Regions from separate parts of the Paenibacillus sp. IHB B 3415 genome, predicted to be linked through region 3. Evidence: riboswitches for the same ligand, from Rfam matches in the RefSeq annotation. Region 3 holds a riboswitch; each other region holds the start of a gene.

Evidence for each region. Region 3 has a riboswitch for cyclic di-AMP ahead of QW71_RS27150 (hypothetical protein). Riboswitches for the same ligand answer to the same signal wherever they lie in the genome.
Region 1: it holds a riboswitch for cyclic di-AMP, as region 3 does, so the genes downstream of both, QW71_RS22125 (C40 family peptidase) here and QW71_RS27150 (hypothetical protein) in region 3, are expected to answer to the same signal.
Region 2: it holds a riboswitch for cyclic di-AMP, as region 3 does, so the genes downstream of both, QW71_RS25440 (3D domain-containing protein) here and QW71_RS27150 (hypothetical protein) in region 3, are expected to answer to the same signal.

The regions. Positions count from the first base shown of each region.
Region 1 covers NZ_JUEI01000053.1:17,030-27,081, forward strand. Annotated here, with positions in the region: gene QW71_RS22120 (C40 family peptidase) at 1-412, opposite strand, end outside; cyclic di-AMP (ydaO/yuaA leader) riboswitch at 418-561, opposite strand; gene QW71_RS22125 (C40 family peptidase) at 949-1,377, opposite strand; cyclic di-AMP (ydaO/yuaA leader) riboswitch at 1,435-1,573, opposite strand; gene QW71_RS22130 (hypothetical protein) at 1,790-2,587, opposite strand; gene QW71_RS22135 (M1 family aminopeptidase) at 2,632-4,647, opposite strand; gene QW71_RS22140 (YwhD family protein) at 4,752-5,258, shown strand; gene QW71_RS22145 (AbrB/MazE/SpoVT family DNA-binding domain-containing protein) at 5,352-5,831, opposite strand; gene QW71_RS22150 (DNA-3-methyladenine glycosylase) at 6,102-6,782, opposite strand; gene QW71_RS22155 (transglycosylase domain-containing protein) at 6,882-8,954, opposite strand; gene QW71_RS22160 (carbon-nitrogen hydrolase family protein) at 9,176-10,033, shown strand; gene QW71_RS22165 (GNAT family N-acetyltransferase) at 10,049-10,052, shown strand, end outside.
Region 2 covers NZ_JUEI01000063.1:8,094-18,145, forward strand. Annotated here, with positions in the region: gene QW71_RS25410 (tRNA1(Val) (adenine(37)-N6)-methyltransferase) at 1-339, shown strand, start outside; gene rsmI (16S rRNA (cytidine(1402)-2'-O)-methyltransferase) at 336-1,241, shown strand; gene QW71_RS25425 (AbrB/MazE/SpoVT family DNA-binding domain-containing protein) at 2,170-2,424, opposite strand; gene QW71_RS25430 (HD domain-containing protein) at 2,729-4,012, shown strand; gene QW71_RS25435 (TatD family hydrolase) at 4,066-4,836, shown strand; cyclic di-AMP (ydaO/yuaA leader) riboswitch at 5,035-5,264, shown strand; gene QW71_RS25440 (3D domain-containing protein) at 5,552-6,712, shown strand; gene rnmV (ribonuclease M5) at 6,873-7,424, shown strand; gene rsmA (16S rRNA (adenine(1518)-N(6)/adenine(1519)-N(6))-dimethyltransferase RsmA) at 7,421-8,305, shown strand; gene yabG (sporulation peptidase YabG) at 8,379-9,278, shown strand; gene veg (biofilm formation stimulator Veg) at 9,505-9,780, shown strand; gene QW71_RS25465 (small, acid-soluble spore protein, alpha/beta type) at 9,906-10,052, shown strand, end outside.
Region 3 covers NZ_JUEI01000071.1:22,916-32,967, forward strand. Annotated here, with positions in the region: gene QW71_RS27115 (co-chaperone YbbN) at 1-37, opposite strand, end outside; gene QW71_RS27120 (MerR family transcriptional regulator) at 103-468, opposite strand; gene QW71_RS27125 (ThuA domain-containing protein) at 606-1,241, opposite strand; gene QW71_RS27130 (SDR family NAD(P)-dependent oxidoreductase) at 1,318-2,040, opposite strand; gene ytxJ (bacillithiol system redox-active protein YtxJ) at 2,271-2,597, shown strand; gene QW71_RS27140 (glutaredoxin family protein) at 2,594-2,836, shown strand; gene QW71_RS40085 (hypothetical protein) at 2,907-3,128, opposite strand; cyclic di-AMP (ydaO/yuaA leader) riboswitch at 3,641-3,810, shown strand; gene QW71_RS27150 (hypothetical protein) at 3,984-4,430, shown strand; gene QW71_RS27155 (hypothetical protein) at 4,777-4,965, opposite strand; gene QW71_RS27160 (DUF4878 domain-containing protein) at 5,084-5,470, opposite strand; gene QW71_RS27165 (bifunctional 2-polyprenyl-6-hydroxyphenol methylase/3-demethylubiquinol 3-O-methyltransferase UbiG) at 5,600-6,229, shown strand; gene QW71_RS27170 (hypothetical protein) at 6,303-6,497, opposite strand; gene QW71_RS27175 (ABC transporter permease) at 6,510-7,799, opposite strand; gene QW71_RS27180 (ABC transporter ATP-binding protein) at 7,792-8,694, opposite strand; gene QW71_RS27185 (ATP-binding cassette domain-containing protein) at 8,698-9,627, opposite strand; gene QW71_RS27190 (GntR family transcriptional regulator) at 9,642-10,037, opposite strand.

The DNA of each region.
Region 1 (10,052 bases), on a different contig from region 3:
CGTAGCGGTTGACGTAGTAGCTGTCACTCAGGGAACTGATGGTTACACCACGCGAGGAAGAAGCATGTGCGAACTCACCGTCACCAACATAAATACCGACATGGGAAATGCCTTTGCCGCTTGTATTGAAGAATACAAGATCGCCCGGTCTCATCTCATCGCGGGATACAGCAGTACCCATCTCATATTGGGAGCCGGATTGGTGAGGCAGGTTAATGCCGATCTTATCAAAAACATACATTGTAAATCCGGAGCAATCAAAACCGTTCGTGGATACACCGCCGGATACGTATTTGGTCCCGATGGCTTTGTCGATAACTTTATCCATTTTGGAATCCGCGAAAGCGCTTCCTGCTCCAATGGTGAAGATGATGGAAAAGCTTAGTACTGCGGCTGCTAGCTTCTTCTTCAAAAGTAAATACCCCTTCCAAATGCCTACGAGGTTAGCTTAAGGGTTCGGTTGAAGGTCCCCTATGACCCCTCTTAGAATAGGAGGTCAATTCACCCAAAGTTGGTTCCCCCGTTTCCCTAAATCTTTAGGGAACTCGGCACGACTGTTGATTAGGATTAGCTGTTATTCAATACATGACAAAACCTTTGTTAAAAGCGATTCAATAATTACAAAAATGTTACTAAAAGCTCACTGCGATAATTGTAGCAAAGACTAAGGCGCTTGGCAATCACTTATAACATATTAATGCATTTTTTTTGCGTTTTTTAGAGTTATAGCTGCATAGAAAGACTCATATTTACGCAGCGGGTGAGCTATTGATGAATTTTTCTTTGGATTTGGGATAAAAAGGTGTTTCAGGGCCTGCAGATGAGTGTAAAAGGTAGAATAAGGAAAAGGAAAAACCCGGAAATGATTACGGCAATAATCAAAACCGGGCTCGTATAAGTTACATTTAGATGTTAGAGGTACAAATATTCGAGGAAATGTTCAAGGGTTCAATCGTAAGCGACAGCTTGATAGGCTGTTGTGCTCATCACTCTTTTAGCGCCAACGTAGCGGTTGGCCCAGTATGCCTGACTCAGCGAACTGATGGTTACACCACGCGAAGTGGAGGATTGTGCGAATTTTCCATTGCCGACATAAATACCGACATGGGAAACTCCGTTGCCCAGGGTATTGAAGAATACCAAATCACCGGAACGCAAATTACTCTTGGATACGGCTGTTCCAACGCTGAACTGTGCCTTAGAGGTGCGCGGCAAGGTAAGGCCGATACTCTTGAATACGTATTTGGTGAATCCGGAACAATCAAAGCCGCTGGTGCTGGTGCCCCCGGTTTTATATGACGTTCCAATGGTTTTTGAGATCACAGTATCCATTTTGGAATCTGCGAAAGCGCTGCCCGCTCCAAGTGTAAATACCATCACAAGACCCAGCGCTGCTGCGGTGCATTTCTTCTTAAAGTTCTGACTTCTCAAAAGATGTACTCCTTCCAAGGCCTGCGAGGTTAGCTTAAGGATTCGGTAGAAGGTTCCCCTATGACCCCTCTAAAGCGAGATCAATTCACCCAAAATATGGTTCCCCCACTCCCCGGTGCTGGGAATTCGGCGTTTTGTGCACCAGAATAGTGACATATCGACATAAGGTTAAAGGCTCGGTTACATAGCTGCTTAATTCCATTTGAAAGATTACAAATTTGTTACTAGTAGTACAGGCATCATTGTACCAAAGGATTTAAAGTTTTGCAAATGCACTTATCGCAGCTGTAAACAAAAAAGAGTCATGCACCTCACCAGAGGGGCGATGACTCTTTTAGTATGCCGTTTTGGCGGCCAATTATTGTGGAAATGATTTACTGGACCAGAGATGATACTGCGCGGCTATGCCCCACATTTTGAATAGAGTGGATGGCAGGGGGGCTGCCTGGCGCAGGAGCAGGGCCGGGAGGCCGGGGCAGAAGAGCGCCGCAGCGCCGCAGAGGATCAGCGTCACCAGACTTCCTGCGCCCATAATGACGGATATCCCGATGGAGTGCAGAAGGACCTTCAGACAGATCAGCAGCGAAGTGAACATGCCCGTGCCGGCGGTATAACCGAACTGCATATACAGCAGCAGCTTGCGGATAAGGAAGAGATAGATGAGCCAGCCCAGCACATAAGGCACGAGCGTCAGCAGCTGCGGATAATCGAGAATGCCGTTCAGAAGCAGACGGTACATCTTCGGCAGCAGCCAATAGAGCGGCAGTAGGGCCAGCGCCCATTCAACGAGACTGAACAGCAGGACAGGCAGCCCGTAACGCTTCATCCCGGGAAAAAAGAACAGTCCGCGCTCCCCGGCGCGCTCCTGGTGAAGCTCGTGCAGCAGGCCCGCCCGGATAAAGGGGGAGAGGAGCAGCCGCAACACAGTCAGTGCCAGGAGCAGCCATAGCCATTGCCGGACGTCCGGGTCCGTGTGCAGCGCAGCCTGCCCCTCAATGTAATAGAGCAGCCTGCCTATGCTACTGCCGCCGGCATCCGCATCCGGATACCGCAGCAGTACCGGAACGACGGCGCTTTTAATGAATTTATACATGAAGTAGCCCCAGAACAGCCGGTAGATAAATAGCAGAATCAGAATATAAAATTGCTCTTTCATGCTGTGCCAACCGCGGGTTATCCAAATTTTCACAATCCTTCACCTCACCAGACAAGAGTTCCGAGCAGGGTTTCAAGCAGTGTCGTCGCACTGAGCGTCCAGCGGGAAAGAGTATTGTGCTCAAGCTCCGCCATTCTGAAATTATTGAGATGCTTGCTCTCCAGCAGTATGGAATGCCCCGGATCAATCTCGGCGGAGACCAGAGGTGCTTTATACGATAATTCAAACGATGTTGTCTTCCCTTCGCCGTTCCAGTATTGCTGTACCGAGTACCCGTCCGAGAAAATGAATTTTACAGGGACATCCCCATAATGGCTGCCCTTGTTGCTTACCTCAACTACCGCATCATATTGAATGCCCGCTCCGTTGCCGCCGCCCCGTTTGGCCGTGAGCCTGATGTCGTCTACTGCAAAATCAGGGGCACCGCCGCTGTAGACATACTGGTCAAAATAAGTCTGCCAGGATTGCTTGGTCACATTCTCCACAATCTTCTGGAAGTCAGCGGTCGAGGGATGCTTGAAGCGGTATTTACGGGCATAGGCAGCGAGAATGGCATCCATGTTCTTGGCTCCTGCTAACCGTTCGATGTCACGGAGCACCAGCTTGCCCCGGATATAGACATTGCGCGTGTAGGCGTCATCTCCGGTGTATTTCCAGGTCTCCAGATTGAGCGGCTGCGAAGAGGAGACCAGACTGGACTGCAGCGGGAGGCTTGAGGCAACGCCATATTCCTGCTCCATCAGCCGGTCTTCGGCATATGAGGTGAAGCTCTCGTCCAGCCACGCCTCCTCGAATTCATTGCTGGCAACCATACCATAGAAATACTGGTGACCGATCTCATGGATCACGGTCCGCTCAAGCGAAGTGCCGGGTGATGCCTCGGCAGCACCGAAGGCAGTGATCAGCGTCGGATATTCCATCCCCCCGGCCCCATTGCCAGACTCAGGCGGGACAACAATGGATAAGGTGGAGTAAGGATAAGGGCCGTACCATTTGCTGAAGGCGGTCAGGGCAGCCTCTGCGGCCTGGAAATAGCGCTCCTGAAGATCCTTATGCAGCGGGTCCAGATAGAGCTTGATCTTTACTCCGGGCACCTGCGGCGCGGAGAAGGCCTTCTCCGCAACCACAAAATCCGGCGATGCCGCCCAGGCAAAGTCATGAACATCATCTGCGTAGAACTGATAGATTTTGCGGTCCTGCACCAGCCGCGCGTTCTTCACCGGAAATCCGGTGGCGGCAACCTTGTAATCGGACGGGACGGAGATGGTTACATTGTAAATACCGAAGTCACTGTAGAACTCGGATGTGCCATGGTACTGATGCAGGTTCCAGCCTTCTTCCTGTGCTCCCCTTGTGCCTGCAGGCTCGTAGACGCTGAGCTTGGGAAACCACTGGCCGGCCATGACGAAGTTGCCGGCGGTTCCCATACGGGCGAATATTTTCGGCAGCTTGACCTCAAACTGGAGTTTGAGTGTTACGCTCTCACCACCGTTTACCGGCTGGGGCAGGTGGACCTTAAGCAGGGTCTTGTCATTCACATTGCCGTCGTCAGGCTGCACATACTGGGTGCGCTGCATTAGCGAAATACCCTCGGAGGTCCGCAGATCCGTCAGCGTCAGGCTGCCGTATCCGCCCGCAGGCATGGAGTCGCCCCGGAGCGTTCCTCCGGATTCCTTCATAAAGGTTGTATTGCCGGAAGCGAATGCATTGGGGTAAAGGTGAAAATAGAGCTCTTGGACCGGTTTTTTGCCCGGATGGGTCCAGGTCATCGTTTCGGAAGCTGTTAAGGTTCCCGTATCGGCCAGCAGTTGAACATCCATGTGATATTCCACCACACGCTGGCTTAAAACCTCCGACACTGGAGGCGGAGTGATCTCCGGAAGAGTGGACTGCACAATTTGCTGCTGCGGCAGGACGGCGGGGGCCTTGGCCTCTTTTGGGGCAGAGGCAGTCCATACGGCAGGGCTGTGCCCTGAAAGAAACCATATTCCGCCTCCAAGCAAGGTGAGAACAGCCAGAGCTGCGAAGATGAGGGTATACCTTAATGAATGTGGCTTCATACTGTGATTCCTCCCGTGACAAGCATCTACGGGATGTATATGTTTGCAATCGGCGCATTATTAGCTAAAATTAAATAATTAGTGAATGGAAAGGGTGTGCACTTGTGGATAACGTACAACCAGAGGGCAAAAAGCAGATTGCCTTGAATATTGTGAATGCCAAGAGTAAGCATAAAGGCTTCGGCGCAGGCTCCATTGATCTGGGTAATGTATCGCCTGTTATTATTGATCAAGGTATCGCCGTTATCGATATCGGTGCCATGCATGCCAAGAGCAAAGTGGAGAAGGGGATTAAATTCTCCGTGAACCGTGAGGATGTTCCGGAAGGAAGACAGGTCTGGGTGGTCTGGGTCGCTGTGGACCGTACACCGGAGGGCCAGTTCTACGGCGGAATTACCGCCTGTGAGATGTGGATCGATTCCGAAGCCCGCCGGGGCTGGAAGATTCTTGCCGATCATGTCAATAAGCTGGATGCTGCCCTGAAACGGAAGATTATTGTGGAGGGACTTGGGTCTACGGAGCGGGAAGCGCTGAAATCACTGCTGATCGCCCATAATGAAGAGTGGTGGGCCGCTTCGCCTGACGAGCTGAAAGCGGCATTGTCGGAGTAGTAAGCTGAACGGACATGCATATCAAAAAATAAGGCTTGGCTCTCTGTTTGCAGAGGGCCAAGCCTTATGTATAAGATGATGGGATATGCACTGCTACGGAGTCACTCTGCCGGCAGTATTTAGCTTGCGCTTCAACTGGCTTACTCTGGCCTGGCTGATTCCGAGCACCTCGGCAAGCTCCTTCTGGTTGGCATAGGGGTGGTCCTCCATCGCTTTCTCCAGCCGCTGGCTCATTTCCTCCGTCTTCGTTCTCCGTCCACTGCGGACAGGTTCGGCGTTCTCCTCTGCAGGGCCTGGAGAGATTGTGATCTCTTCAGATCCGCGCCCGGGGTCGCTCAGCTCTTTGAGGCAGGTATTGCAAATGAATTGATCCTTATAATAGGTTACATGATCAAGGCTTCTGCAAAATGTGCATTCTGTGGAGGTGTACTTTCTGAGGACGATAATTTCCTCATTCAGAATAAAAAACTCGATGGGATCCCCAATGTCAATATTTCGTGTCATGCGGATTTCTACGGGAACCACAATTCTACCAAGACTGTCTAAACTCCGGATCATGCCTGTATCTTTCATCCCATGTCCCTCATTTACATCTTTATATTTTTTGTGGATATCTCTGATTATAGCAGTAATTGTAAGTTTAGAGAACGGGGAAAGCGCATACAAATTATGTTGTTTCTTGTCGCTTATACGGGAAATGGCCCGTTTTACGGCGTAGGAGAGGGTCCGGGGCCAAAAAAATATAAAACCTCTCCCTTCGGGTAATCCCAAGGGAGAGGTTTATTAGGGTTCTCTATTTTTTACCCAAATTAGCACAGCCGAAACAGCGGAATGAAACTATCTTCAGTTGAGGATAACCGGCTGCGCATCCGTGTTGCTGACTGAGACATAGGGATTGCCCCGGAGATAGAAACGCCAAGGCTTCAGCGCGTATTCTTCTGCATAGGGAATATTGATGCGCGGAGCCTGGACAATATCCAGAGATTCCGGGGCTTCACCTTGCTCCAGCCATATTGGCCCCCCGCGGAGATCAAGCCTGGCCATGTTGAGGCTTTTGTCTATCCTCAGTGCCCGGCACAGCTTGCCCGGGCCGCCGGACAGATCAGAAGGCTTCCGGACAGCAATTCCCCGGTATGCAGCCATAAGCTCCGCGTCTCTGGCGGTAAGCGGCTCCACTGCACGGATCAGGACCGCATGCGGTTCGTCTTCAGCAGCGGTAACCACATTGAAGCAATAGTGCATCCCGTAGATCAGGTATACATACGTAGCGCCTCCGGCGCTGAACATTACTTCTGTACGGGTTGTCCGCCGCCCTCCGTAGGCATGACTCCCTTTGTCTTCAGCGCCGCCGTAGCCTTCAGTCTCCACAATACGGCAGCGGATATCACCGTCTTCGGTGCGCCGGACGAGATGCTGGCCCAGGAGGCGCGGAGCTGCGTCTACTGCCGTAAGCGCATAGAGTTCAGGCGGCAGCAGCCGCTGCGGGGCGGAATGGTCCGGTCCGCCTGAAGAATTCAGCTTCATGAATGGTTGACACCTTCCTGCGGCGGACTAACGCTTAAGAGAGCGCCTTGCCGGGCTCATCCCATCGTAACGCAAGTCTCCGGCAGCAGCAATGCCGGATCAGTTCATCCACCAGCGTTTGATGTCATTCCATAGCGAATGGTCCTCCTTGACAGGCTCGGCAATCTCAGGGGTGCTCCCATCCGGGGGAACATCGGAGTCGCCGGCGGCATGCTGGTCGCAGTACTCAGTAGGCTCAGTGCCGCTGATGAAGGTCGTAAGCTCCTTCTCCGGACAGGCTGCTGTAGCCAGCTTGCCGGACTGCGGATTGATATATACGCTGACCACGCCATCGGGAATCGGGAAAATCTTCGGCGGTACATTCTCCAGTGCTTTTTCCGTAAATTGCGCAAAGATAGGCGCTGCACGTCTTCCATCAGCGGTGGCAATGTCCCGGCCCTTGTCGTAACCTACCCAGACCGCAGTGGAGAGCTCAGGAGTGAAGCCCACCATCCAGCCGTCTGTGTCGGTAGTGCCTGTTTTGCCGGCGACCGGGCGTTTGATCATCGAGGCTACGCGGTTACCCGTTCCTCCGCTCTCAAATACGCCTTCCATCAGCCGGGTCAGCACATAAGCGGCGGCCGGATCTACCACAGACTGCCCTTGAGGCTGCGGAGCTTCATATAGAAGATGTCCGCCCGCATCTGTAATTTTCAGAATTGCGGTAACAGGCTGCTTAACTCCGCCATTGCCGATAACTGCGAAGGCGGAAGCCATCTCCAGCGGACTGACAGGGGAAGTGCCGAGCGCCAGAGACGGGACACTTTGCAGCGGACTGTTGATTCCCATAGCGGCGGCCATAGCGGCCACCTTATCCGCGCCAATCTTCATAATTGTATTTACGGCATAAATATTGTCGGAAGCGGCAATCGCCTGCTTCATGTTGATCTCACCGAGATACTTATCGCCGAAGTTGCGGGGCTGATAGGTTTTGCGGTTGTTGTCATAGTGGAACAGTGTCGGCTGGCTGTTGAAGACAGACAACCCGGTCATCTCCTTGGAAGACAGCGCGGATAAATACATAATCGGTTTAAAAGAAGAACCGGGCTGGCGTGTTGTGGCCAGTGCATGATTATACGCGCTCGAACGGTAATTGGTCCCTCCGACCATGGCCTTCACATAGCCGGTACGGGGGTCAATGGACACCAGGGCGGTTTCCAGCTCGCTGCTATGGTCCATTCCCTGATCCACGGCCTCTTCCGCAGCCCGCTGCATATCCGGATCAAGTGTCGTGTAGACATTCAGCCCGCCCTGATCCAGTTCGTCACTGCTGATATGCAGACTGTCTATAACGAGGCTGCGCACATAATCGCGGAAATAAGGAGCGGCTACAGTGGTATCCTTCTGCCCCTGCGGCTTGAGGGTCAGCTTCTCCCTGGCGGCGGCCTCCGCCTGCGATTCCGTGATATCCCCTACATCGACCATGGCTGCCAGAATGATACCCTGCCGCTTAACAGCACTATCCAGGTGAGTGTAGGGCGAGTAATAGGTGGGGCCTTTGGGAACCCCGGCCAGCAGGGCGCTCTCCGCCAGATCCAGGTCAGCGGCCGGTTTGCCGAAGTACATTTGGGCAGCGGCTTCAATACCATAGGCACCGTGACCATAATAGATTTCATTTAGATACATGTTCAGAATCTCGTCTTTGCTGTATTTCATCTCCAGCTGGAGGGTGTAGAGAGCCTCCTTGCTCTTACGGGTCCAAGTTTTCTCATGGGTGAGGTACAAATTCCGCGCAAGCTGCTGGGTCAGTGTACTGGCCCCTTGCGTACGCCCTCCTGCCTGCAGGTTGGCGAGCACCGCTCTGCCCATTCCTTTGAGGTCAAAGCCGGCATGACTATAGAACTTACGGTCCTCTACAGCCAGAGTGGCCTTGATGAGCTGCGGGGAGATTTGATTAAGTTCCACAGGATCACGGCTGCGTCCGTCAGTAGTGAAGGTAGTCAGTACATTGCCCCTGGAGTCAAGAAGTCTGGAGCGGATATCATCCCCTAGAGGAGGGAGCGGTTTCTGATATAGGAACCCAAGCAGGACTCCGGCGCCCGCCAGGAGCAGCAGGGCAGAGAAGAGCATCAGCCGGAAGAGCCGGCGGAGGCGGCGTTTCGGGACTTTGGGTGCAGTAGAATCGCGCGGCATAACATCAGGCTCCTTCTATTTCATGCAGAAACGGCCGGTTTGCCCTTGATAGGTAGGCGAAGGCGTCTCTGCTGGTATTCTCCATTATGGGGAAGGAATAGAGGAGATATTCATGCGGCGGCACGCAGCATCTGCATCCTGTGTGATTTTGTGATCTGTTATGGTAAAATTTTAGTTACTTTATGAATGCACGCCATATCACGTATAGGAGGATTGCCGCCATGGCTATTCGCGTATCCGCTGTACAATATCATTTGCATACCATTTCCTCCTTCGCGGAGTTTGCCGCCCGGTGCGAGCACTATATAAAGACTGCCGGGGAGTACGGAGCTGAATTCATCCTGTTCCCCGAATTTCTGACGACGCAGCTGATGTCCATAGGCAATGAACAGGGAGAAGCGCTCGGTATAGAGGATCTGCCGCAGTTCACAGAACGTTACCGGGAGATGTTCTCCGGGTATGCCAGGAAATATGCTGTACATATTATCGGGGGCACCCATGTGCTGCGCCGGAACGATAAGCTCTATAATGTAGCCCATCTTTTTTATCCGGACGGAAGAATTGCCGAGCAGGCCAAGCTTCATATCACACCGGCTGAGGTAGACGGCTGGAATATGGGCGCGGGTGAAGGACTGGAGGTGTTCCAGACAGACAAAGGAACTATCGCCATGCTAACCTGCTATGATATCGAATTTCCGGAGATTGTACGCATGGCCCGGGCCAAGGGTGCGGATGTGATCTTCTGCCCTTCCTGTACAGATGACCGTCATGGCTTCCACCGGGTGAGGTATACCAGCCATGCCCGTGCCATTGAGAATCAGGTATACGTTGTACTGACAGGTACTGTGGGCTCGCTGCCTACCGTGGATCTGATGCGGGCCAACTTTGGGCAGGCCGCAGTCATTACGCCTAATGATATTCCATTCCCTCCGCAAGGCCTGCTGGCCGAGGGAGAAATAGGCGGCGATATGATCATCACTGCCGATCTGGATCTGGAGCTGCTGTACCGCGTCCGTGAGCACGGATCTGTAACTACGTGGCGCGACCGCCGGACAGATCTGTACACGGACTGGACCTAAGGAGGAAGAAAGGGAATGT
Region 2 (10,052 bases), on a different contig from region 3:
GCCATGGCCCGTCATGAAATTGGCTGTACGCTGGAGGAGGTCATTCAGGCTTGTGTCCGGCTGGTCCGCACTGGAGGCAAAGTCAGTATGGTACATAAGCCGCAGCGTCTGGTGGATATCATCAGTCTAATGCGTAAGCACCGGCTGGAACCGAAGCTGATCCGCTTTGTACATCCCCGTGCGCATCTGGAGGCGAATATGGTACTGATTGAAGCGGCGCGCGACGGGAAGCCGGAGGTGCGTTTACAACCGCCTTTAATCGTATATAATGAGGACAATCAATACTGTCCTGAAATAATGGATATTTATTATGGGAACAAAGAGGATAACAGCCAATGACGATAACCTGCCAAAGCAGCTTTCAAAATAACAATGACGGAGCAAAGCCCGAAGGATGCGGCTGTTTGTATCTGGTAGCTACTCCTATCGGCAATCTGGAAGATATGACTTACCGCGCGGTGCGCACGCTGAAGGAATGCGATATTATTGCCGCAGAGGATACGAGACAGACGCGTAAATTACTGAGCCATTTTGAAATTACACCCTCCATGTTGTTCAGCTACCATGAGCATAATAAGGCGGCAAGCGGACCTGAATTGATACGCTATATAATAGAAGGTAAAAATTTAGCCCTTGTCAGCGATGCCGGCCTGCCGGCGATTTCAGACCCTGGAGCGGACCTGGTAGCACTGGCTGTAAGTCATCAAATTCCGGTAATTCCGATTCCCGGAGCTAACGCGGCGCTGTCAGCTTTGATTGCTTCGGGATTGCCTACCGCCAGCTTCACATTTATCGGTTTTCTGCCCAGAGAGCGTAAGGATATCCGGGCCGTTCTGGCACCTCTCCGCTCTGCACAGGGCACACTGCTCTTCTATGAGTCACCGCATCGTGTCGCTAAGACGCTGGTCCATTTGCAGGAAGCCTTCGGCAACCGCCGGGTTACACTGGCCCGTGAGCTGACCAAACGGTATGAGGAGTTTCTGCGCGGTACGATTGAAGAATGCTGTGCCTGGCTGGTGGAGCATCCTCCGCTTGGTGAGTACGTAATTGTGCTTGAGGGAGAGAGCAAAGAAGAGGCAGAGCTCGCCGAGTCTTCCTGGTGGCGGGAGCTGAGTATCGAAGCTCATGTAGCCCACTATGAAACCTCGGGCTTGCCGCGTAAGGACGCGATGAAAAAAGCGGCCTCTGACCGTGGCTTGGCCAAGCGTGATATTTATAATGCGCTGCTGGAGCGGGAATAAGGGGATAGAGTAACTGATCACGTTTATTGCAGTTAAGCTTCTGTTAGATAAACTCCGAAATAGCTCAGATGATTAGAATGCTTGATGAAATAATTGTATTCTGTACACTTATTTGGATATAATTATTCCTTATATTAGATATAGATGTAGTTTGTACATTTATATTTATGTAAAATGGATAATTTAGAGGATATGTATGGATATAATTGCATGAAATACAACTAAAATAATCAGACCTACGCTTTGGTATTATATAACTGTATAGAATGCAGTTATCCAGTTTTTCCAAGACCAATTATCCAATATTACACCTATGCTATCGCCCGAACGAAAGTCATTTGGCCGCGCTGACATAGCGATTCCCGCAGGGAGAGCGTGCTGTAGCACGAAGGTAACATGAAGGCAAATAACCAGTACGCACCAAAGTTGCTAATCGGCTCCGCCTTAAAGCGATTCCCGCAGGGAGAGCGGTTCCACACTCTAACGTCACTCAAGAGCGTAACCGCACGGCCGCCGCAAGAGCGAAGCGTGTGGCGGAACACTGCGCATGGCAAGGCCCTGAGGACGCACCTTCAGGGAGTCCGAAAAGGGCCGGTCCACCGCCTAACTTGGCTTCTTTCCGGCGCCATCTGCACAGTTAGCCAAGCTTCCGGGTGTCCAGAGGGCCGGGGCCCTTGGGGCCCTCCCTATAGGGAGGGTTTGGGAGGGGAAGAAGAATTTAATGTTCATGATTTAATGGTTATAATTTTATGGTTATAATTTTATGGTTATGAAATTAATGGCTAATGTTTAAATAGGATAAAGGGGTATCCGGGGAAAGTCCCCGAAAAAAGTGCAAAAAAATACCTCCCGCGCTAACGGGAGGCCAAGGAGATATAAAAAGGTTAGAATTAACAATTTGATTAGTTCCTATTATAACCTATTTGTTTTAGTTTGTCACAGGGGTAGGGATAGCAGAAATACATTCATGACAAACAATTTTACCTTTGAAATAGGTTACATTCTCAGCATTCCCGCAGAAAATGCAGGCAGGCTCATATTTCTTAAGCATGATCCGCTCACCGTCCACGTAAATTTCGAGCGCATCTTTTTCTCCAATACCCAGTGTGCGGCGCAATTCAATTGGAATAACGACCCGTCCAAGCTCATCTACCTTACGTACAATTCCTGTTGATTTCATCATTACAATCGTTGCTCCTCTCAATTATCAAAAGCGTCAATATTCGACATTGTTCACTGTTTTATGATATTTATCATACCAACCATTCCCAAAACAGTCAACCTTTTTTGAGGCGAATTTTAAGGAAACTTTGAAGGAAACATTCATACCGCCATTGGTTAGGCATATATCCCAAAAAGAACCTCGAAAATATTTGTCGATTTGTAAATTGCTAATTTGTCATAATTCGACAAAGTACGACAATATTTATTATTATAACTGTAATTCCACCCTATTTCTATGGATATTATTCAAAGGAGTTGATCTCATGAAGCAACCGCTGACAGAAGAGAAGGTATTTAAGGATCCGGTTCATAACTACATTCACGTCCAGGACACCATTATCTGGCGTCTGATTAACACCAAGGAGTTCCAGCGTCTGCGGCGCATCCGCCAGCTTGGCACCTCTTATCTGACTTTCCATGGCGCAGAACACAGCCGGTTTTCCCATTCGCTTGGTGTTTATGAAATTACCCGGCGGATTATATCGCAGTTTGAACGGAGCGGATATAAGGATTGGATGCCTGAGGAGAGTCTGCTTACCCTGTGTGCGGCGCTGCTGCATGATCTGGGACATGGCCCGTTTTCCCATTCTATAGAAGAAGCTTTTGAAATGGATCATGAGGACTGGACCTGCCGGATCATTCTGGAGGATACGGAAATCACCGCTATTCTGCGTGATGTAGCTGAGGATTTCCCTAATAAAGTAGCCTCTGTGATCTCCAAAACGTATGAGCATGAAATTGTTGTCAATTTGGTGTCGGGGCCGCTGGATGCGGACCGGATGGATTATCTTTTGCGTGATGCCTACTATACAGGAGTGAATTACGGAACCATTGACATTGACCGGATTCTGCGGATGCTGCGCCCCTATGACGGCCGGGTAGTTGTTAAAGAATCCGGCATGCATGCGATTGAGGATTACCTGATGTCACGTTATCAGATGTACTGGCAGGTCTATTTCCATCCGGTAACACGCAGCTCGGAAATTATTCTGCGCCAGATTCTCCGCAGAGCCAAGGAGCTGGTGCAGGGGGATTATGGTTTCCGGTTCATGATTGAGCCGCTCAGTGATTTGTTCCGCGGGGATGTAACGGTGGAGCAGTACCTGCTGCTGGACGAGGCTTTGATGCAGACAGCCTTCATGCAGTGGACGCTGGAGAAAGATGAAATTTTAAGCGACTTGTGCAGCCGATTTATTCATCGTAAACTGTATAAATATGTGGAGATGGAGCATCTGGATACAGAGACAATTGACGAAATCCGCCGCAGCTTTGCCGGTGCCGGACTGCGTGCTGATTATGATCTGGAAATCGATTTTCCGACAGATCTTCCTTATGATGTATTCCGTCCGGGGGATGCTTTTGACAGCAAACAGATTCTGCTTCTGGACCGCCATGATAAGCTGCGGGAGATCTCAGAGGTATCGGATATTGTACGCTCAATCAGCGGGATTCACCGAGGCAGATATCATCTCTATTTCCCGCAGGACAGGCTGCAGAAAGCCCTTCCACAGCTGCCGCCCTCCATCGCAGATATTTTTGCAAAATAACCTAAAATACTTGTAATTCATCATAGAAATCAAGGCGGAAAGGATGAAATATAATGCAGTTATTCGACACACATACCCATTTGGATGCTCCGCAATTCGACGAGGACCGCGAGGAGGTAATCGCCCGGGCGCTGGAGTCCGGAGTCAGTAAAATGATCAATATCGGCTTCAACCGGGAGACGATTCCGACAACGATGGAGCTTGCAGAGAAATATGATTATATTTATGCAGCGGTGGGCTGGCATCCCCAGGATGCATTCAGTATGAAGGAGGGCGACCTCGAATGGATCGCCTCGCTTTGCAGCCATCCCAAGGTAGTGGCCATCGGCGAGATCGGACTTGACTATTATTGGGACACTTCTCCTAAGGATGTACAGCATGAGGTATTCCGCAAGCAAATCGGCCTGGCACGTGAACTGAAGATGCCCATCTGTATCCATAACCGCGATGCCCACGAGGATGTAATCCGGATTCTGCGGGAGGAAAAAGCGGGTGAGGTTGGAGGGGTGATGCATTCGTTCTCCGGCAGCTGGGAAAGCGCTAAAATGTGTCTGGATCTCGGCTTCCATTTGTCCTTCGGGGGACCGATTACGTTTAAGAATGCCAGGGTGCCCAAAGAGGTGCTCGCCCAGACTCCGCTGGACCGGCTGCTGATCGAAACGGACTCCCCATATTTGACTCCGCACCCCTTCCGCGGCAAGCGAAATGAGACCGCACACGTAAGACTGGTAGCGGAGGCAGCGGCGGCAATAAAAGGGATTGATTTACAGGAATTGGCTGAAATTACGTATGCGAACGCACTGGAACGATTTGGAATTGTCTGAAAACGGGAGAAAAAGCGGTGAAAAATGAAGTATAGCCGATATATTAAACTTTTATAGTCTAAAAACGGCTGAATATTACAATATTTTAATCATTTTTTTACGTAAACGTGGTTGAATCGTCCTTTACAACATGCATCAAAACAGGATATCATCTTTTCAGTGCAGTGAGCTGTTGTTACTGTGACAGTCACTATTTCATGGATCGTCTCGCTGAGTCTCCGTATGGAGAACGGGGGAACCAATAAATGCCCTGCCGCATGCCCGTACATAGAGTACAACACAGAATTGCCGCAGACTTTATTTGATTTCTTCACGTGGTCTTTGGGGTGAATTTGAGGGCAACCGCCGTGAGCGGGTGACCTGAGATAGGGCGTCTCTCTTATGCCCGAACCCGACAGCTAACCCCGTAAGCGCAAGTAAGAGAGGAAACCTCGTGCATAAACATTCCCGCGTATTCGACACCGGAGAAGCCACGAAAGAGTCCTCTGTGAACTCTTTTTTGGGCTTTTTTTGTTTTGAATAATGCGGATGTTCCCGGCATACTGTTATATAACAGATATCCGGAGTAGCTATGCCGAGCAGGCGATCCATGAGCAGGAAACGCTGGAGCAATGCGGGCGTATCCTGTTGCAATCTCAAACCTAGTTTCGTCAGAAATGATGCAGTCACCTTGATATAACTTGGACGACGGGGCTATGTAAGGAGGATGGAGAGAGTGGGCGTATTCCAACCAGAGGTATCCCATGATTCGCAATCATCCAGCAGGTCTTTCGCATTACGGTTGAAGCAAGTGAATCCTCGCGTACTTTCACTTGCAGGTGTGATATCGATTGTTATCGCACTGTTAATTCTGCTGTACGTACACGGTCAGAGCAATAAAGAAATTATTTTAGTTATAGACGGACAGGTGCAGACACTGGAGACGCGGGAAGCGCTGCTCAGTGATGTGCTGGCAAAGGAACAAATTTCGCTGCAGCCGTATGATGAGCTATCTATTGGCCTTAGTGATGAAATACAAGACGGCGACCGTGTCGTAATCACCCGTGCGCAGAAGCTTATGCTTACTGCAGACGGTGCAACCAAGACCATATACACCACCGAGGATTCGCTCGGAGATGCCATTACCAAGCTGGGTTACAGCCTGGAGGGCAATGATAAGATTTTCCCTTCGCTTGATACCGCAGTCACACCCGACATGGAAGTCAAGATTGTCCGTATTACCAAGCAGACCGTACAGCGGACAGTAAACTTGCCTTTTAAGGTCATCAAAACCGCAGACCCCTCTCTGTATAAGGGAGACGTAAGAGTTGCACAGGCAGGCAAGCCGGGCGCGATCATCCAGCATATCGAGAAGATATATCAGGATGGGGAGCTAGTCTCCATGAATATGGTCGGCAAGGAAGTTCAGACGGTAACCAAAGATAAGGTTATTGCTGTCGGTACCAAAGCGGTTCCGAAGCCTGTTGTAGCTGCTGCAACTACATCCAAAGCCACAACAACCTCCAAATCATCCAAAGTCAGCGCGAAGAGCAACAACGTCACGAGCAAGGCAGGCGTAGATTTTGAATACAAAAAAATGATCAAAAACGTATCCATGACGGCTTATTCCTCGGAAGAACCGGGAATTGGAACACGTACCGCCTCCGGCACACGCGTAACGGAAGGCCGCACTATTGCAGTGGATCCGAATGTAATACCAATTGGCTGGTGGGTGTACATTGAGGGATTAGGGTTTCGCCGAGCAGAGGATACCGGCGGTGCCATTAAAGGCAACAAGGTGGATGTTTACTACGATTCACTGAGCCATGCCCGTAATTTCGGCCGGAAGTCGCGGACCATCTATGTGATTGGACCTGTGAAGCCGGAGCTTAACTAAGCGGCAAGTCTTTTGCAAATTAGCGGTTTATAAGATATAGTGGGGGTAGCACTTACGGAATTTAGAGAGCTGCCGCTCATCACTTATACATTCTTTAGCCAAAAAGAAGGGGAGCGAATCCTCTTCTTTTTGCGTTTTAGAGTAAGGGAGTAAATTATTTATGATTAAAGAATTAATTGTCGTCGAAGGTAAAAGCGATACCGTGGCCGTCAAGCGGGCCGTAGAAGCGGATACGATTGAAACAGGCGGTTCCGCAGTGGACCGCAAGGTCATTGCGAAGATTACATTAGCCATGGAACGCAGAGGGGTTATCATCCTCACGGATCCCGATCATGCCGGAGAGCGGATTCGTAAAATTGTCTCCTCCAAGGTGCCCGGATGCAAGCATGCATTCATTCCGGAGAAGGACGCAACCCGCAAAGGGGATATAGGTGTGGAGAATGCTTCGCCTGAGGCCATCCGCCATGCGCTGGAGCATGTTCACACTTCTTTTGAAGGGGCACCGGCTGTAATTGGGCTGGATGATCTTATGGCCGCAGGCATGATGGTACACGCACAGGCAGCAGAGCGAAGAATGCAGCTTGGCAATCTGCTCGGTATCGGTTATTGCAACGGCAAGCAGCTGTACAAGCGTCTGGCGATGTTCGGTATTACACGCGAAGAGTTCGCGCGCGCGCTCGCCCAAATTGATCAGGGAGGCATTACTTCATGAGCGACACTCTGAATATCTCATCCCCAACTAGAACCAAAGCAATAATACAGCGGTACGGGTTTTCGTTCAAAAAAAGCCTGGGCCAGAACTTCTTGATCGACCAGAATATTCTGGACAAAATTGTCGATGCTGCAGGTCTGGATACTGCCGCAGGCGCACTGGAGATTGGCCCGGGTATCGGAGCCCTGACAGAAAGGCTGGCGATGACAGCAGGAGCAGTCACAGCGGTGGAGATTGACCGCAGACTGATTCCGATCCTCAGGGATGTCCTGTCACCCTATCCCCATGTAAAGATCCGCAATGATGATGTACTGAAGGTCAATATGCAGGAGCTGTTTGCCGAGGATTTCGCCGGTGTGGACCGGATCAGTGTAGTGGCCAACCTCCCGTATTATGTGACGACCCCTATTCTCATGAAGCTGCTGGAAGAGAAGCTGCCGCTTGATAACATTGTCGTTATGATCCAGAAGGAAGTTGCCGAACGTATGGCTGCTTCTCCTGGGGGCAAAGAGTACGGAAGCCTTAGTATTGCCGTCCAGTATTACAGCGAGCCTGAACTGGTCTGCATGGTACCCCGGACGGTGTTCATTCCGCAGCCGAATGTAGAGTCAGCCGTTATCCGTCTGAAGGTCAGAGAGCGCCCTCCGGTTGAAGTTGCCGACGAGAAGCATTTCTTCGATGTTGTTCAGGCATCCTTCACCCAGCGGCGCAAGACGATCGCCAATAACCTGAAGGCCCGCTACTTCGCTGAAGAGGGGCGTGAGCGTCTGGAGGTACTGCTGGCTGAAGCAGGGATAGAGCCGTCCCGCCGCGGAGAGACACTTAGCCTGGAGGAATATGCGCGGCTAAGCGCTGTCCTGCTGGCCGCAGGAATCGCATAATCAGCAGAAAACACTCCGGGTGATGAACCAACCGGGACCTTTGCCCATAACATGGGGTAGAGGTGGTGTTGTAATGAATTTAGGAGACTTGGTCATACGTAAATCTTATGGCGGCGATGTGACTTTCCGGGTAGAGAATATAGTGCAGAATAGAGCCGTCATCAAGGGGACGGAATTCCGGTTGCTGGCGGATTCTCCGCTGGATGATCTGGTGCAGGTGCCTCCTACCCGGATTACGGAGCGGGGGCAGCAGGCGCAGATCAAAGCCATAGAATCCCTGAGCTGGCTGCGCAAAGACCGCCAGGAGCAGAGCCAGCGCAGCGGAGAGAGTGTATCCGGAACCTGGACCCAATCTCCCAAGGAAGCTGCTTACTTTGAAGTGCCGGGTAAGGTGCTGCATTTGGATGGCGACGCGCTTTACCTGAAGAAAAGCCTGAGTCTGTATGAGCAGTTGCGCATACCCGCCGAAGGGCATCATATTCATGAGTCCAAAATGGCGGAGACCTTATACCGGCTGCTGCCCCGTGTGCGACCGGATATTGTGGTGATTACCGGTCATGACGGAGTACTTAAGCAACAGCAGGCTTATGATCTCTACAGCTTGAGCAGCTACAAAAATTCACAGAATTTTGTTGCGGCCATCCAGGTGGCCCGGGATTATGAGCGGAATTTCGATGCCCTGACGATTGTTGCAGGGGCCTGCCAATCGCATTTCGAGGCGCTGCTGGGCACAGGGGCGAATTTCGCCAGCTCACCGGGAAGAATACTCATTCATGCCCTGGACCCCGTCTATATTGCGGCCAAGGCTTCGTTCACTTCGATCCGCGATACGGTCAATTTGAGCGATGTATTGAACCATACCATTAGCGGCAACCAGGGAATGGGCGGAATTGAGACCCGCGGGAGCTTCCGTATCGGGATGCCCCGGCTGCAAAATCTTGCTACCCTGAAGGTGGCGCCTTCGGTGATGTAGCGGCAGATATAGAGAAGGAAGGATAAGCGATCCGGCTTATCCTTCCTTTTTTCGTGGGCAGATTTGCGTTCAGCATTACCGCTAACAAGGAGCTTAAGCCGGGACTTCGTGATGCTAAAAAAATTCCGTTGACAACTTTTTTAGCATCATCTATAATTATTTATTTGATTTGACAATGATTGTGAAAAGTTGTATAATGGACAAGGAAAGAGGTGGTCGTCAGGCAATGGCTAATAACGCGCTGTTGGAAATCAAACGCAGTCTCGAAGCTCACGTCGGTCATAAGATCACGTTGCGGGCTAACGGTGGTCGTCGCAAAACCGTTGAACGTACCGGTGTCCTGGAAGAAACGTACCCTTCTGTATTTATTGTCAAACTGGATCAGGAGCAGCAAACCTTTAAGCGAGTCTCCTATAGCTATGCCGATATACTTACTGAATCTGTGGAAATCACAGTTACCGAAGACGATGGGCAGATGCGGATTATGTATATTAAAGCTTAGCGTCACGGACAGTCTCCCTGCAGGGGGGCTGTTTTTTGTTTTTCCGCTGCATGACCTGTGCCCCTTGGCCGCATACTACATAAGCAGTAGCTCATCATCCAATAGCATAAAGGGAGGAATCCGTAATGAGCCGCAGAAGACGGGGCATGATGTCGGAGGAATTGAAGACAGAGCTGGCCAAGGAGCTTGGATTTTATGAAACGGTAGAGCAGGAAGGCTGGGGCGGAATACGGGCAGTTGATGCCGGAAACATGGTCAAGAGAGCCATTCAG
Region 3 (10,052 bases):
GTACAGCTCCGGCGTTATCGGCAATTATCATAGCCATCTCAAGCCCTCCTTCAAAATTTAACATTCAATATTCACAGAAACAACAACTTCAATCTATTCGCCTTATTCCGCTTCATTCTGCTGCTCTTGCAGAATTGAAGCCATCCGGTCCTGCAGGTTCAGCTTGATCTGATTCAGCTCAACCAGCTGGCGTTCAATCTCTTCCAGCTTGCTGCGGTACAGCGGCATCACTTCCGCACAGAATGCCTCTTTATTCTTCAGAACACAGTTCAGGAATCCGGCAATCTCTTCTGTCGACAAGCCAAGATTCAAATACAGCTTAATCGTCTCCACCGTATCCACGGCAAGCGGAGAGTATTCACGGTACCCGTTGTCCTGGCGCAGCGGTTTGATCAGTCCCTGACGCTCATAATATCGCAATGAACGGACGCTTACGCCCGTAAGTGTAGCTAATTCACCTATTTTCATGGCATTCTCCCCGGGGTTCATGAGAAATGGTCTACTCTTAGTATAAACCCTGACACTAGTGTCAGGGTCAAGGTGTTTTTTTAGAATAAACAAAAGAAACCAGCCTAAGCATAACTTAAGCTGGTCTCCACATTATCTTACAGCAGTCCGGCTGCCCATAACCCGCCTCTGCGGATCATCCGGCGGAACGGCTCTACCGAGAAGGAAGGCAGATGATGGCCAGGCATCAGGTAGACTACCCGCCCTTGTCCGAATTCATGGCACCAAGCCGCCTGCCGCATCGCCCCTCCATGGGGATATTCTGCAAGAATGGTTGATTCGAAGTATGGCAGCTGCTCAAAATAGTACGGCTCATCCTCAATCACAAAGTCATTGATGCCCTGCATAATCGGATGCTCCCGGCCCGGAATCGTCATATGAAGCGCGGTATAGTCCGGATGGTGGGTGAAATGGGCGCCCAGCATTACGCCGAGCTCCTGATTGCGCTGCAGGGAGATCCCGTTATGCACTACGAGCAGACCGCCGCCGCCAGCCACATAAGACAGCAGTGCACCGCTCTGCGCAGCGGATAATTTCTCATCAGAGAATTCAGTATAGGAGACCACCAGCTTGCAGTCGGACAATTGTTCCTTGTTCATCAGCCCGTAATCCTCAGTCGATACGACCTGAAACTCCGGCTCCAGCAGCTGCTCGATCTCGCGGTCAACTCCCGTGAACGGATGATATTTAACCTCGGTATAGCTGCCAAACGCAAGTGCTTTGAAGGAAGTCATTGCATTCACACCTCTCTTGTGCAAAGTAAATCATCTATTATTGCTTAATCCATTATCCCACAAAAGTCCGCTGCTGTTACCAGGGCCAGAGATTGCCGTCAAGATCGATGTACACCGGTTCCTCGCCCAGATACTTCTTATGAACCTGTACGATATTCATAATCTTATACGCTGATTCCTCCGGAGGAATCGGCGCTTCCATATTCTTCTCTCCGTGCATATAAGACTGCAGCCAGCCGGGATGGAAGACCATCACCTGTCCGCCCAGCTTAAGCAGATGATTGTGCATCAGCGAAGACTGCATATTCAGTGCCGCCTTCGACATGCAGTAGCCGTACATATTAATTCTTTTGTTCCGGCTGATACTGCCTGCCTCTGAGGAGATGTTAATAATTAGCCGCTGCTTACCCTGCAGGAGCAGTCCCATCAACGCGTTGCTCACCCGGAGTGCGCCGAGCGTATTCACATTATAGAGCTGCGCCATGGCCTCATCATCCATATCCACGAGCATTGTAGCATTGTCCGCCTGGTGGATAATACCGGCATTGTTGATAATAATATCGATGTGTCCCGTACTGCCCGCAATACTCCGCGCTGCCTCTTTCACGCTCTCTGCGCTGCCGATATCAAGAGGGACCAGCATCAGCGTGTCCTGGTATTGCGCTTTCAGAACCTCCAGTGCCTCCGCTTCCGGTAAATACCGGCCGGCAAACACTGTGTATTTATTCTCCAGAAGAAAGCGTACCAGATAAAACCCGAGCCCGCGGTCGGCACCGGTTACAAAAGCGACCCTTTTCATGAATTGCCCCCCCCTCATACCTGCTTATTTATGCGCAGAGCGTTGCTGCATCACTCTCACATTAGCATGGCAATTAGCCTTTATCAACATCCTGCAAGGGAGGGGATAAGCCTGCTGAACATTCTTTTGCTTTAATTTTGAACTATGTTACAATCAAGAATAATAGTTGTTAACAACACAATTGTTGACAAGATGCTTTCTAAATTCTATTCCAGGAAGGTGATCCTCTGATGTCTATTCAACAAATCCATACACTGGATGAACTGCAACAATACGTAGGGCAACCCGGCAAAAAATTGCTCTTCAAGCACAGCACCACCTGCCCGATCAGCGCCAAAGCAAATGAGGAGTTCCAGGCCTATACACAGAATTCCGACACGCCTGCCGCCATTGTACATGTTATCGAAGACCGTCCGGTCTCCAATCAGATTGCCGAGGATTTCGGGATTAAGCATGAATCGCCGCAGATTTTCCTGCTGGAGGATGGTGAGGTCCGCTGGAACACTTCCCACTGGAAAATCACCCGTGGCGCCATCAAGGAAGCTGTGGAGCAATGAGCCAGAACGTAATCATCTATTCCACATCCGGCTGCAGCGACTGCAATCAGGTGAAGCAGCTGCTTGAGAGCAAGGGCATTCCCTTCGAAGTCAGAGATGTGATGACCAGTACCGTTTACCAGGAAGAAGTCGAGAAGCTGGGCTTCATGGGTGTTCCAGTCACCGTATCCGGAGACCGGGCTGTCAAGGGCTTCAATCTTCCTGAGCTTCAGGAGCTTATTGAGGCAGCTGTTCATTAATGATTATTCCCCTATGCAAAATGGTGCCGCCCTCTTACAGGGCCGGCACCATTTTTGTTGTTCAGATCTGTCAGGCCGGGAATGTAACCCCTGTCATAGCCTCACATGCCGCGCAGCTCGTCATAAGGCAGATGCCGGCCAGATCGGTCAGGATGCTGCCGGGATGCACTGAGAAGGCCCGGACACCATGTGCTTGCCCGCGTTTGTCCAGTTCAAGGGCGAACAGCACATTGGCGGTCTTCGACTGGCCGTAGGCTGTCCATTTCTCATAGGCGCGGCGCTCAAAGTTCACGTCTGCGACGGCAATGCGGTGGCCGCCGGTCCAAGTCAAGCGTTCGGGAAACGGGGAATTTGCCCTCCGGGATGTATCGTTTGCGGGGCTAGAAAGGATACACTTTTCGTAAAATCAGGCTCTAATTCAGGTGCAATTTGTAAACCGCCATAATTACTCTAATAACACAATCAAGAATCCATTTTCCTGACGGGTAACGCTTACTTTATCTTCAAACTCTCATTATCGCCCGATATCTCACTAATACGATATTTTTCAAAAATTCATTATCGGCGGCATTTCCGTCTAACGCATTAATATTTCCGAAGTTCCCTCACCGCTGCCTCCCAAAAATAAAAAACGGCGATTGAGCGAGATAAACGGATGATAATCGGCCACATATATGGTTTTAGTCTCCAATATTCCTTGCGAAGCAGCAATTTATTGCAAATCCGGCGCAGAAGCACTCTTTTCCATTTTTACAAAGACAATCCTGAAAGGGTATGATTCGTGTTGAAAGTTACCAACGAAACTATGAATGCACGCTGAATTTCCGCCAAGCGGAAAACGGGGGAACCATCAGGCCGCAGGCCTACTTGGGGTGAATCCGAAGGAGACTTCAATTGCGCAGTCTCAAAAGGTAGGGCGACTCTCACCGTCCGAATCCGACAGCTAACCCCGTAAGCGTAAAGAGAGAGATCTTGATCCGCCACGATTTTGCCCCAGGCTTCTTACGCCTGTAACAAAACCGCAGCAGAGGTCCTCCTCTGTCTGCGGTTTTTTGCGCACTTATTCCGGCGGATCAGCATTTCGGCAAACCAATCAACTACATAATCAAACTACAAATCGCCCACATTCAGGAAGGAACGTGTCCACATGCCAGACCCATTATCGTCCAATGCAGTTCCCGCTGCCGGATTCACCAGCTATATTGAGCAATATAGCGGAACCATCTATGCGCTAAGCTGTCTCCTGCTGGAGAAAGGCGCCCGCGCCGATCAAGCCGCAATTGCCACATTCGCGGCACTCTCTGAGCCGTGGCTCAAGGGCAGCATCCAAGCAGATGCTTACTCCCTTGCCGCCTACAGGGAATGCATCCGGCAATGCTCGCTGGTTGCTCAAGACCGCGGCCGCTGCTCTTCTGCCCTGCTCACCTGGGAGGATCAGATCGCCAGCGCCTTATGGTACGGCATCCAGCTGCCGCTGCCCGAGATCAGCCTCATCCTGCAGCGAAGCGTTCCTGAGCTGAAAGCGCAGCTCAGAGGGATTCGCGAACAGATGGCTGCTGTGCGGCCAGCTGTCCCGCGCCCATCGGCGGGATAGGGCAAGCTGCTGGGGCCTGCACCAATAGAATCAACCATGCTGCTGCGATCCATGCGGACTGTAGATCCGTTATTTCGTCCGGTCAGGCCATTCAGCGATCCATGCGGACTCAGAGGACCTTAACTAACCAGTTTCGCCTCATTTTGAGCTCCATCGAACAATATAAGCGCTCCTGAGTCCGCAACGAGCAAAAAAGCAGGCTTTTTCACAAAATAAGGTCCTCTCAGTCCGCGTAGCAAGCGCTGCATAGAGTAAATCCGCTGACGTCGTTCATATTAATAAAAGCCGCAGCATCCGCCACGGCTCTCCATTTGCTATGCTATGCTATCCGTTCCAGTGCCAGAAATCAGCGCTTACCTTTGCCGCCCTTGGCGAACCGCCAAAAAGCCATGCAGCATCCGAGCAGCCCGACGCCCAGCAAGATGGTCTGCAGTGCCCCCAGCCAGGTTGATTTGTCCGACGGGATCAGGCTGCTGATAATGATCAGCAGGATGGAGACCACGACCAGCACGGGGGTTTGTCTACTTTTTTTCACAAAAAATCACCACTCCTAATTACTAATATTACTAAGGTACACTATCTGCGGGGTTTTAACCAGTTTGGGGTGGTTTGTACTCACTCTATAGAACAGCATTATTCATAAGCCCGTTTCATCAATACCGGTCATCCACCTTCCATACCCCATCCATTTTAATCATTGAATAGACAGCGGTATCATCACTCCCGTTATCCCAGGACCTGTACACTACCACTTCGTATTCATCAGCGTTTATTTTATTCATTTCATTAATTTCGTAATCTGTTATATTTGCCGTCTCCTTGCTGATTTCAGCATACAGAGCCTTCATTTCATCTATCGTCTTACTTTCTGAGGTATCTCCGGAACACCACATGTACACTTTCGCGATGAAATCATCCGATGCATACTCACTCCATTTATAGATATCATTGAAATCATCCAGGTAGCTAACTACCACACTGTTCAGCTCCGGATCATCACTTAGCTTCTGCTGCTTAATCGTTCTAAATCCATCTAACATAATATCCGTCCGCTTCACAAAAGTCTATCTGTTTAAATACGAGGATTAACAATAACATTGCAAATCAGTTTTATCGTAGATATAATGTGTCTGTAATAACTATTTAGTGTGATTAAAGGAGATCGGGCTATGACGGAGTTTTGGGAAGCAAGCTTCATAGAAAAACAAACGATGTGGGGATTTGAACCTTCTGACTCGGCCATCCTAACCAAGGATTTTTTCCACGAAAAGAATGTTAAAGACATCCTGATTCCCGGTATTGGATATGGCAGAAATGCTAAGGTTTTTATGGATAATGGGATAGATGTTACAGGTATTGAGATTTCACAAACAGCGATTAATCTGGCTAGGCAGCGCGGGCTGGATATGAATGTTTACCACGGCTCGGTAACGGATATGCCTTTTGACAATAAGCTCTATGACGGTATATTCTGCTATGCCCTGATTCACTTATTGGATCAGCGTGAGCGGGAGAAGTTCATTCAGGCTTGTTATAATCAGCTGAAGCCGGGTGGATATATGGTCTTTACAACGGTATCCAAAAAAGCTCCAATGTACGGTAAGGGCGTCCAACTGGATACAGACTATTTCGAGATCATGGACCGAGTGAACATGTTTTTTTATGATGCTGACTCCATTCAACAAGACTTTGCCAACTATGGCCTGGTCGAGATATCAGAAATAGATGAGCCCGGTAAGAGTATGAAAAACAAACCTTCCATAAACTTCTTAATTGTAAAATGTAAAAAGGTAGGATAGCGCTCACCAAGACTGTCTGCATAAGTAGAAAAAGCCCACCCGCCTCCACCGGCGAATGGGCTTTGATCTATATTTACTGGCTGCGCTTCTGATATCTGCCAAAGGCTATGATGGTCACCACCATACCCACAATGCCTATACCCGTGAGCATCCCTTGCGTGAAATCTATCAGGTTGCTTCCGTTAGAATCTAGCATTCGGCCCGCTGTTAGTGAAAGAAAAGAAGCTGCAAACAGTAATCCGGTGTTTTGCTGATGCTTTTTATCCATAACTTCCACTCCTTAGATCTTATAAGCCTTCATCGCTTTTCTAATCTCCTTAATACTAGGACGCTTGCCGTACATCAGGACGCCGGTGCGGTAGATCTTGGCGGCGAGCCAGCCGAAGACGAAGGTCGTTGCCAGCAGGATTGCCAGCGAGACTATGATCTCCCAGAAGGCCACATGCCCCACGCCGATCCGCAGCAGCAAGCTGAGTGAAGAGGTGAATGGAACGAAGCTCGCTACCTTAACCAGCAGGGTATCCGGGTTCGAGATGCTGAACAGCGGCAGGTAGAAGCTGACGAAGCCCACCATCATCACAGGCATAACTGCCTGCCCCAGATCCTCTGTCCGGCTGACAATCGAACCGACAGCTGCATACATCAGAGCGTACAGGAAGTAACCCAGGATATACAGGATAAATCCATACACCAGAATGCTGGCATTCAGCTGTCCCAGATCTAGGTTGAAATCAGATAGGATGCCGGAATTGTGCGGAAGCATCAGGTTGACAGCGATACTGGCGGATATAATGGCGATCTGCAGCAGGCCGACGAGGAAGATCCCGATGACCTTGCCGAACATCTGTGTTAATGGTGATGCGCTGGTGATCAGAATCTCCATGATACGCGAGCTTTTCTCCGAGGTAATCTCAGCGGCGATCATGTTGCCTGTCATCATCACGGACATGAAGAACAGCATCAGCAGGACATAGACAACGACATAGTTAATGACCGGCTTGGCATCTCCTTCTTCTGATGCAGATGCTGCTGCATCGGCGTTCAGCTGTTCTGTGCCAATCGAGACCGGAGCAAATATCGCAGCTACCTGGCTCTCCGTCAGCTTATCGCCGACAATAAGTCCGGTATTCACCTGCTGCAAAGCAGTTTGAAGATAACTCTGCACTTTGTCGCTGATATCCCCGTCTTTGCTGTGATACGTAACCGGCGGTACCCCTTCACTGCCCTCTGAAGCAAAGGAGAGATAACCCTCAATCTTCTCGTCTTCCAGCCCTTGCTTCAGCGCAGCATCATCTGCGGAGGTATAAGCTGTGAATTCGACTTGAGCATCTGTTTCAGCCGGTGGTGTATACGCCAGAAGCAGTTCGGCAGGCCGGAAGCCCTGCTCTGCAACCACTCCGATTTGCGTAGCTTCCTTGGCACCGTCTTCTCCCTTAAACACCTTGATCAGATAAGGAATATTCATCCCGATACTCAGCAGGAGCACCAGAATTAATGTTGTAATCATGAAGGATTTCGTTCTTACCTTGTTCTTGAATGTGAAGTTGATAATGCTCCCCATCTTATTCATTAGATTCACCCACCGCCCTGATAAAGATTTGGTTTAGCGTCGGTTCCTTAATCTCGAAATGCTCTACCTCGCCTTGAGCCATGGCCAGCTGCAGAATGCGCTGTGCTGCGCCAATCTCGCTGATGGACAGCAGATATCCGCGTTCCTGGCGCTCCACTGCAGTGACTCCGGCAATCTCCGCAAGCCCGTTCACTTCCCCGGCTGTACGCAGTACGACTGCTTCCCGCGGATAACCCTTCTTGATCTCACGGATGTCTCCCTGAACTACGGTGTTTGAGCGGTCGAGAATCGTAATATTGCGGCATAACTCCTCCACATGCTCCATCCGGTGGGTTGAGAAAAGAATACTCGTGCCCTGATCCCGCATCTCTCTGACTGTATCCTTCAGCAGCTCCACATTCACCGGATCGAGGCCGCTGAAGGCTTCATCCAGAATCAGAATCTTCGGCTTATGGACGACGGCAGCGACGAAGCCCATCTTCTGCTGATTGCCCTTGGACAATTCTTCAATCTTCTTATTGTAGTATTCCGGAACGTCGAACCGGTCCAGCCAGTAACGCAGGCTCTTATCCGCCTCACTTGCCGGCATGCCGCGAAGCCGGGCCAGATAGATAATCTGATCGCTTACTTTGACCTTCGGGTATAGCCCCCGCTCCTCTGGAAGATAACCCATCAGATGCTGAAGCTCCGTGCTATACGGCTTGCCGTTATAAAGAATCCGGCCTTCATCTGGATAGATCAGACCTAGCACCATGCGCATAGTCGTCGTTTTGCCGGCGCCGTTTGCACCCAGCAGACCGTAAATTTCGCCTTGTTCTACCTTCAGACTGATTCCGTTGACTGCTGTCTTATCGCCGTACTGCTTCACTACCTGTTCCAAATGCAAAGCTTCCATTCCTTATTCCCCTCTCTTCTGGTCAATCAGAACCGGACGATGTCCCCGGCTCCATAAGCTTAGGATTTCATCAAGCTCCAGGCTGCGGCTCTTGATAACCTTTACGCCCAAATCATGAATGCGTTTCTCATATTGATAGATTTGCTGGGTCAAAAATGAAGCCACTCCCGGCGTTTCCAGCTTAAGCTCCAGCGCCTGCGGCAGCTCTGCTGCCAGTTCCTCCAGCGCCTGTCCGCCCTCTGCCTGAACCCATATTTCACTCCAGGAGCCGAACAAGCTGTCCTTCTCGGCCATTCCCAGCAGCTGCCCCTGATGCATCAGGACAATGTAATCCGCTAGCCGCCGCACCTCTTCCACAATGTGGGTCGAGATCACGATGGTGGCCTCATGCTCATCCATGTACCGCTGCAGAGTCTCAATCATAATCTTCCAGGCAAAAGGGTCAAGGCCGGAAGACGGCTCATCCAGCAGCAGCAGCCGGGGCTTCGCAGCCAGGGCCGCGGCAATCTCGAATTTGCGGCGTTCGCCCTTGGACATCTTGCCCAGCCTGGCATTCTCCGGCAACTCCAGCTTCAGGATCAGCTCCTCGTAATAACCTTGGTCCCAGGAAGGATACCAGCGGCGGCGGAAATCGGCAGCCTCGCCGGCTGTCCAGAGATTCTCTTCATTCTGCGAGATCTCCGGTACATAAGCGATAGTCTGGCGGAGCTGCAGCGGCAGCCCGTCACGGTAGGCTTCCTCAAACCAGCGGATCTCGCCTTCCTCTGGAAAAGTCAGTTGCAGCAGCATGTGCAGCAGCGTGCTTTTGCCGGAGCCGTTCTGGCCCACCAGCGCAGTAATGTAACCCTGCGGCAGATTAACATTAAGCGGCCCTACCGTCTTGCCCCTCCGCTTCTTGCACACATTCCGTAGTTCTATGGCTTGCTGTACCATGAGATCCCCGTCCTTCATTTCTGTTTCCCGTATTTGTCCTGCACAATTTCCTTGAACAGCTGTGTCAGCTCATCTTCACTGCAATGTACGGACAGCCCCACATCCACTGCACTCTCCAGCGCTTTGCGGATGGCATCCTGCTTATAGCCTGCCATGGTTCCGTCTCCTACATGGGAGACGAAGGTGCCCGTTCCCTGTCTTGTGCGCAGCAGCCCTTCATTCTCCAGATCCTGATAGACCCGCCGGACGGTGATCACACTGCACTTCAGGTCACCCGCAAACTCACGGATGGAAGGAAGCAGAGTGCCCTCCGTGATCGTGCCAGAGATAATCAGCGATTTCAGCTGGGTTTCGATCTGATGGTACAGCGGCTCTGCGCTGTTCTCATTAATTTGTATGGGTATCCACATCATACGCACCTGCCT